One region of the Pokkaliibacter sp. MBI-7 genome, then DNA from elsewhere that is predicted to be linked to it. Evidence: predicted binding sites of a transcription regulator. Region 1 holds the regulator's gene; the other holds the start of a gene.
The links. Region 1 encodes PhoB, which activates phosphate uptake and scavenging genes when phosphate is short. Its sites were predicted from a motif close to TGTCATANNNNTGTCANA; they were not measured.

Region 1 (4,378 bases):
CCTCGCGCAGGATCTGCCGCAGCTGGGTCTCAATACGGTCGAACACCTGACGGATACGCTGATGCAGGCGTGCATCCTCACCGGCCAGCACATCACCGGCCAGCAGCACCGCCAGACCCGGATTTTTTTCGGCAAATGCCAGCAGCAGCGTCAGCACCTGCTGACAGCGCACCGCCGCACTGGCTTCGCGTTCCAGAATCAGGTTGATGCGGCTAAACAGGCTCTCCTCGACAAAATCGATCAGCCCCTCAAACATCCGCGTCTTGCTGGGAAAATGGCGATACAGTGCCGCTTCGGTCACACCGACTTCCTGTGCCAGTGCTGCCGTGGTGATGCGCCCACCCGGCGCATGCTCCAACATCCGTGCCAGGGCTTCCAGAATCCGCTGCTTTGCCTGGCCCTTGCGGGCCTTGGGACTGAGACTTTCCGTCATTGTTTACCTTACATCCGTCAGCCCATCTGCAGGCCGGTGCAGGGGAGTGCACCGGCCTGCAGACAACCGTCAAGCCTTGAGTTTTTCGTTGGTAATCAGGGTGCCCACACCTTCGTTGGTGAACAGCTCCAGCATGGTGGCATGTGCAACGCGGCCATCGATGATATGCGCACGTTTGACGCCATTACGCACCGCTTCCAGTGCACAGTCGATCTTCGGCAGCATACCACCGGTGATGGTGCCATCGGCGATCAGGGCGTCGACATCCGCCAGCGACAGACCAGTAAGAACCTTACCCTGTTTGTCGAGCAGACCGGCAATGTTGGTCAGCAGCAGCAGTTTTTCTGCATCCAGCGCTTCAGCCACCTTGCCTGCCACCAGATCGGCGTTGATGTTATAGGAGTTACCTTCCTCATCCACCCCGATCGGAGCAATGACGGGGATAATATCGCTGGCGACCAGCAGATCAAGCAGTTCGCGGTTAATTCGTTCAACACTGCCAACATGGCCGATGTCGATGATTTCCGGCGCCTCCATATCAGGCGTCTTGTGGGTGACCTTCATCTTCTTGGCCATGATCAGACGGGCGTCCTTTCCGGTCAGGCCGATAGCACGTCCGCCGTTGGTGTTGATCAGGTTGACGATGTCTTTGTTGACCTGTCCACCTAGTACCATTTCCACTACATCCATGGTGGCGGAATCGGTCACACGCATGCCATTGATGAAGTGGGATTCGATCTTCAGTTTCTCCAGCAGCTCACCGATCTGCGGTCCGCCACCGTGCACCACCACCGGGTTGATACCGACCAGCTTGAGCATGACGATGTCACGGGCGAAGGCGTTCTTCAGGGTTTCGTCGATCATGGCGTTGCCGCCGTACTTGACCACGATGGTCTTGCCCACATAGTTCTGGATGTAGGGCATGGCCTCGCTCAGGACCTTGGCAACATTAAGGGCGGCATCGCGGGAAAGGGGCATAACGGAAATCCTTTGTCTTGACGAAATGACAGCAGTGACCCTGGGGCCGGATCGGTGACCGGGCAAACCGGCCACGCTAGTTTAAAGAAGGCGACCCGAGCTTGCTATGCAGCGACCTGATTTTCCTCAGGTTCTGCCAGTTATCGGGGCACACTCCAGAACGACGCCTGAGCGCCCGGCCCGGTTAGCCGATAACGAGGCTCAGGATGACAAAACCTCGCTACATCCTGATGAACCTGACGCACTGTTCATCCGACGAGGGCTCGATCCACAACCGGCGGTGAAGGGATCCCATTATCGATAGTGCATGGTTATCGGCCACGTCACTGCACCTTTATGTGGCTGTGGGGATAAAGTGCGACAGATGCAACCCGGACGCGGTTACCCGCTGCTCCCACACGCTGCGGTTACACCACTGCCGTTCATAACGGACAACCCCGAGAAAAGCCCGTGTATGCGCTATTAAACTTCCCTTTGTCATATTTGTGTAACACCATGTCGTTGTAATAATGCGGTCACAAGAACGCAATAGATGACAGGTAATGCACATGGCTGACAAAAAGGTCCTGATCGTCGACGATGAAGCGCCGATCAGGGAAATGATTGCCGTTGCGCTGGAAATGGCCGGCTACGAGTGTTTCGAAGCTGAAAACACCACCCGCGCCCATGCCATTATCGTCGACGACAAACCCGATCTGATGCTGCTCGACTGGATGTTGCCCGGTACCAGTGGCATCGAATTCTGCCGTCGCCTCAAGCGTGACCAGATGACCGCGGAAATGCCGATCATCATGCTCACCGCCAAGGGTGATGAGGACAACAAGATTCAGGGTCTGGAAGCAGGCGCGGATGACTACATCACCAAACCCTTCTCACCGCGTGAGCTGGTGGCCCGTCTCAAGGCGGTGCTGCGCCGCGCCGCGCCGCAGGGGCTGGAAGATCCGGTGGAAATCGAAGGTCTGCTGCTGGATCCGGTGTCCCATCGCGTCACCTCCCACGGCAAGCAGCTGGAAATGGGGCCGACCGAATACCGACTGCTACACTTCTTCATGACCCACCCCGAGCGCGCCTACTCCCGCGGACAACTGCTGGATCAGGTGTGGGGCGGTAATGTCTATGTCGAAGAGCGCACCGTCGACGTCCATATTCGCCGTCTGCGCAAGGCGCTGGGCGGACAACACGAACACCTGATTCAGACCGTACGCGGCACCGGCTATCGATTCTCCAATAAGGTTGCGTAATCATGCGCAGTTTCCTGGGCCGTCAGGCTCTGGTGTTACTGGGATGTACACTGGTCGGCGCACTCAGCGGCTATGCGCTGCTGGGGCTGAGCCTGGGACTGGCTGGCCTGCTGGGCTGGCAACTGTGGCATTTTCAGCATCTGGTACGCTGGCTGGCGAAAAACTCCAGCGAAAAGGATGACGTACCAGAAGGCAAGGGACTGTGGGGCGACATCTTTGATGAACTGTACCGCCTGCAGAAACGCAATCTGGACGAACACGACCGCCTGCGGGGTATCATCGCCCGCATTCAGGATTCCACCTCCGCGCTGAAAGACGGCGTCGTGCTGCTCGATGAAGACGGCGCACTGGAATGGTGGAATCAGGCCGCCAGCCGCCTGCTGGGGCTACGCTATCCACAGGACCGTGGACAGCCGATCACTCACCTGCTGCGCCGTCCTGACTTCGTGCGCTACTTCGACCGCTGCCGTTATCAGGAGCCGCTGGAAGTCCCTGCCCCCACCAACAGCGACCAGTATCTGCAAATCAGCATTACCCTGTTTGGCAAGGGCGACAGGCTGATGCTGGTGCAGGATGTCACCCGCCTGCACAACCTCGAAAAAATGCGTCAGGACTTCGTCGCCAACGCCTCCCATGAGCTGCGTACCCCGCTGACGGTGATCAGCGGTTATCTGGAAACCCTGGGTGATCACCTTGATCAGCTGCCACGCCCCTGGGTGCGGCCGATCCAGCAAATGGGCAAGCAGGCCAAACGGATGGAGAACCTGATTGCCGACCTGCTGACCCTGTCACGGCTGGAAACCTCGCAGATTGAATATGCCGCCGAACCGGTGGATATGGACCGTCTGCTGCACCAGATTCTGCATGATGCCGAAGCCCTCGGCACCGATAAGGGCCAGACCATCACGCTGGAAGCAGAACCGGGTTTGTGCCTGCATGGCCGCGAACAGGAACTGCACAGTGCGCTGTCCAACCTGGTGATGAACGCCGTCAAGTACACGCCTGATGAAGGCAAGATCCAGATTCGCTGGCGCCGTCAGGGCGAGGGCGCCGTTTTTGAAGTGCAGGACGATGGTATCGGCATTGATCCTATCCACATTCCTCGTCTGACCGAGCGCTTCTATCGTGCCGACCCCAGCCGCACCTCAGAAAGCGGCGGTACCGGTCTGGGTCTCGCTATCGTCAAGCATGTGCTACTACGCCACGAAGCCACGCTGCAGATTGAAAGCCAGCTGGGCAAGGGCAGTCTGTTCCGAGCTAAATTCCCTGCCAGTCTGCTGGTCAGCCTTGAGCAGGAAGCCTGACAGCACCTTCCTGTTACCCAATACGCACGCCACATAAGTATTCAGCCGAATAAAAAAGCCCGGCGACCTCACGGCCTCCGGGCTCAACTGGCAACTCTTACCGCATGATCGTCAGCGGCATAACGGCAGGCCCCTTGCGACGCCTTACAACAACACTTAAAGCACCTTGAAATGGCGTATCGCCAGCTCCACACCGCGCAGTTCCGCCAGCCCCTTCATCCGGCCCAGCAGTGAATAACCGGGGCGCCCCTGCTTACGCAAGTCATCCAGAATCTGATGGCCATGATCCGGACGCATGGGAATGGCAGGCAGATCACCGGCCTCGGCACGACGACGCTCTTCATTCACCAGCACCCGCACCACGTCAACCAGATTGGCATCACCACCCAGATGTGACGCTTCGTGGAAGCTGCCGGGTGTCT
Region 2 (4,378 bases), 1.0 Mb from region 1:
GATGAACAGGGTGCGCAGTTTTTCCGAGAACTTCAGGTTGTCAGGGTTGGCAATCTTGTCAGCGTGGGCACTGTTGCCCAGCGCATCGGCCTTGGCCAGATCTTCACCTATCAGGGCTGCTGGCGGTTCCATGTGAGTTGATACCCACTCGCTGTCAATGGCATTGCCTTCGCTGTCTTTCTGGCCGCCCTGCAGGATGTGCTCGTACACTGCACCGGCTTTCGGGCCTTCGACGTGGATGTCGTTGCTGCCATCGGTCATGGTCTTGTAGACGTAGGACATGGCGGAGTAGGCGCGCTTGTCAGCGATGTTGACGGTGGTGCCTTCCATTTTGGTGAAGCCCAGGGTGCCGCCGACCAGGGCTGCATAACGGTGGGTTTCCAGGAAGGCAGCCGCTTTTTCCATACCAGGCTTGAGCTTGACCCAGTTAGGCTTGCCACCGAAACCGATCTTGGTGAAGGAGGCATCGCTGGGGTCTTTGTAAGCCACTTCCATGATGTCGGTGGGTTTGATGCCGCCGTCTACCAGCGCTTTGATTTCATCGCTGGTGGCATGGCCCAGTTTGATCCAGGAGATGTCGCCAGCGCCGGGGCCTTTGCCGGAAGTCTGAGTCCACTTGCCGACGTACAGGTTGCCGGAAGACAGGTCGCGTGCTTTGTCAGCCACGTACATGAACAGACCGCCGTTGGTGGCATCGTCGCCCATCAGTACGGTGCGCTCATCAGGCATGACCTGTACCAGCTCGTGAGAAATACGACCGATACCGTAGTGTTTCTGCACTGTGCCGGTGCCGTCGGGATTGACGGTTACTTCGGGCAGGTGGCCATAGTGGTAAGGGTTGGCTTTGCTGGCATCGCCGTACAGGTGCTTGCTGTAACCCTGGAACTGTTCGTCAGAGGCGGCCTTGAACGCATCGGGCTCATACTCTTCGCTGGACAGGTGGGTATTCCACGGAGACAGGCTGGCGCCGCAGGTGATCCACAGGCCGTGCACGCCGCTGGTATCCACATTGTGGTATTTAACCAGGCTCAATTCGCCGGTTTCAGGGTTCTGATCCAGAGACAGGATGGCGATGGGTGAAGGCAGTTTGCCGTACATGTCGGCACCTTCGGCATCGCGTGAGGTGTATTCGAACTGTACTACGGCGAATACCGGGTTGCCCTTGACGCCGTCGACCTTGGCATCTTTCAGGCTCAGCAGGCTGCTGCCATCGGGGCAGTCAGAGAAGAACTGCTTGCCGTTGGTGTTCATGATGGGCTGGTTGTTGATGTCGAAGTAACCACCGGCCAGTATCTGACCACCCTTGCCATCAGCCACCATGTCGCCGGTGACGAAGAAAGGCTTGTAACCCAGTTTGAAGGTTTTGCTGCTGCCGTCGGTGTAGTTCACCACCATGCTGGATTTGACGGTGGTGGTGGCCATTTCGGCAGGGTTGCTCAGAGTCGGAGCATCCATCGGCACAAAGCGCACGGAAGAGGCTTTCAGGTCCGCCGCGAAGACGCTGGAGCTGACCATGCCAGCCAGGCCGCCAGCCAGAGGCAGCAGGGGGGTGCCAGCGATAAATTTGAGAAGGTTGCGACGGGAACTGTCAACGCTATGGTTCATGGTCTGATACTTCCTTGGTCAAAGACTAGGCGATGCGCTTCTCGCCAGCCCGGAGCGGTGCAGCAGCTGTGCCTGCATGTAGCCTGAGCGAGAGTCACGGTGGTGTTTCCAGTCGACCGCGCCGGGCTACCTTCTGTTGGGTATGGGTGGCGGGCCATTGATTACGGCCACCTAAACTAACCACCCTTCGTGACAGATATTTGACAGTTTGGCGTTATTGTTCGTTTTTACGTTCACAACTATGCAACTGATAGGCGTCAAGTGTCTGGCTGATTTTTGATCATCCGGTCGGATTGGCTGTTGTGAATTTATCCTTCCCTGGTTCATATTGGTTGAGCATTCCATTGCCATTGTTTGAACAGAAGTTTGATTACGTGCGTGATCAAGTGGTTGCTGAAAACAGGTGGTGCTCCCATGAAGGTGATCCAGACGTTACAACTTCATGCGGTTCGCAGGTTATGGCTGGCACAGGTGCTGGCTGGCGTGGGTGATGAGTTCTATGCACTGGCGGTGGTCTGTCTGGCCACGACCAGCCTGGGCTATCAGGCGGGTTATCTGCTGGCGCTGCAGTCGCTGATCACCCTGTTGTCGACGTTGACTTCCAATCTGCTGACCCAGGGCAAGGACTGCCGGATACTGATGATGATCAGTGATGGCTGCCGTGTGCTGGTGATGGCCGGGCTGGCCATCGGCCTGTTGCAGGGGGGCGAGAGTGCTCCGCCACTCTTTCTGCTCGTGCTCGCCATGACGGTTATGGCCTATATCCGGCCGGTGTTTGATCCGAGCCTGCAGATGGCGCTGCCGCGTCTCAGCGGTGACAGTACACAGCTGTCTTCGATCAATGCCCTGTTCGATATTATGCGAAGACTGGCGCGCGTCCTCGGGCCGGGTTTAGGCGCCCTGTTATTCCCTCTGCTGCATTTGTCGCTATTTTTTCTGTTAACCGGGCTAACATACCTGGTGTCGCTCTGCACTCTGGGTTTGCTGCGAAAAGCACTGGCGCCGGTCGCCGCTGTTTCTGTTCCTGCCGATACGGCTTCCTGCCCGTTATCAGGCTGTCTGGCCACGGCGCTACGCGGCTTTATTCTGTTGCGGCGTGATCCTCGTTATTACTTTCATCTGCTGGCCTTCGGCATCTGCAGCGGCTGGTGGTATCTGGCGCTGTTTGTCAGCACCGCACTGTTACTCAAACAGCCTGACTATCTGCATAGTGGCATCACGCTGGGCAGTGTGATTGCGGTGTATGGCGTGGGCAATGTGCTGGCCAATCTGCTGGTGGCAGAAATGCGCATCATCCGGCCCTGGCAGTGGATGTCTGCCGGGCGGCTGGTGATGGCGACGGGCTTTCTGTGCATGGCCATGGGGCAGGATCACTACAGCCTCTATCTGGGAGCCTTTGTTGCGGCGGTGGGGGCACCGGTGACGCAGTTGCCGATGGCAAATCATCTGCAGAGCCGGTATCGCGGTGACGATGTGGCGGCCATTTTCAGGGTGCGGCTGTTTTTTGAGTGGGGTGGCAGCCTGCTGGCGATGCTGGCGTCTCCCTGGCTGCTGCAGCAATGGCAGCCATCCGGTGTGATACAGGCGGCGGGTATCAGCTATGCCATCGTGGGCGTGCTGGGCTGGTGTGTCATCCATGACCTGCCAGCCGGTCGGCGTACTGCCTGGGTATCTTATGAAAGCTGATCAGCCTGCCGCCTTGATCTCGGCCAGCAGAGAGTAGGAACGACGTCGGGCCTGCTGGTCATAGACGGCGCAGTTGATGATCAGCTCGTTGGCCTGAGTGCTGCGCAGGAACAGCGCCATCTGCTGCTTCACCTTCTCCGGGCTGCCGACGACGGAGCCCCCGAGAAAGCTCAGTACCGAATGCTTCTCATGTGCCTCCCACAGGGCATCCATGTTCTCCACCGGTGGCTGCAGCTTGCCCAGCGTGTTGCGGAACAGATTGAGCACATGCTGTTGCTGGCTGCTGAACAGGTACTGGGCCTCGGCATCACTGTCAGCCACGACCACATTCATGCCCACCATGGCATAGGGTTGCTGCAGCACCGCGGAGGGGGTGAAGGCCGTGCGATAAGCCTGCAGCGCCATCATCATGTGGTTGGGTGCAAACTGACCAGCAAAGGCAAAAGGCAACCCCAGTTGTCCTGCCAGACGGGCGCTGAAGTCACTGGAGCCCAGCAGCCATAAAGGAATATCCAGACCTTCGCCGGGAATGGCCCGCACCGGGCCGTTGCCTACCAGATAACTATGCAGCTCGTGCAGCAGCTGGGGGAAGTCGTCACCGCTGCTGTGCAGGTCGCGACGCAGGGCACGCATGGTCTTGCCATCGCTACCGGGAGCGCGGCCGAGGCCCAGATCAATGCGGCCGGGGTAGAGGGATTCCAGCGTACCGAACTGCTCTGCGATCACCAGTGGTGCATGGTTGGGTAGCATGATGCCGCCGGAACCAACACGAATACGTTCGGTACCACCAGCAATATGACCGATCAGAACAGCAGTGGCCGAACTGGCTATCCCCGGCATGCTGTGATGCTCAGCCAGCCAGATGCGCTGATAACCCGCCTGCTCGGCATGACGTGCCAGTGCCAGACTATTGGCAAAGGAGTCAGCCGCGGTATGGCCTTCAAGAATGGGTGAAAGATCCAGCACGGACAGCGGCGTTGTCGCCAGCGTGGCTTCCGCTGCGGCAGTGTGAGAAGGGATGTGCGACATAGATACGCCCGGTAGGATGAAAGTCCTGTTTATGGGGCGCCCGGGGCGATGAGGCAAT

Region 2: the regulator PhoB is predicted to act here: its motif matches at 1,794-1,811, upstream of QCD60_RS07495 (alkaline phosphatase PhoX).

Annotation. Positions count from the first base shown of each region.
Region 1 covers NZ_JARVTG010000001.1:2,682,358-2,686,735, reverse strand. The annotation lists partial or broken gene slmA (nucleoid occlusion factor SlmA) at 1-433, opposite strand, end outside; gene argB (acetylglutamate kinase) at 503-1,411, opposite strand; gene phoB (phosphate regulon transcriptional regulator PhoB) at 1,960-2,652, shown strand; gene phoR (phosphate regulon sensor histidine kinase PhoR) at 2,655-3,956, shown strand; gene uxuA (mannonate dehydratase) at 4,113-4,378, opposite strand, start outside.
Region 2 covers NZ_JARVTG010000001.1:1,661,362-1,665,739, reverse strand. The annotation lists gene QCD60_RS07495 (alkaline phosphatase PhoX) at 1-1,605, opposite strand, end outside; gene QCD60_RS07490 (hypothetical protein) at 2,020-3,291, shown strand; gene QCD60_RS07485 (LLM class flavin-dependent oxidoreductase) at 3,292-4,320, opposite strand.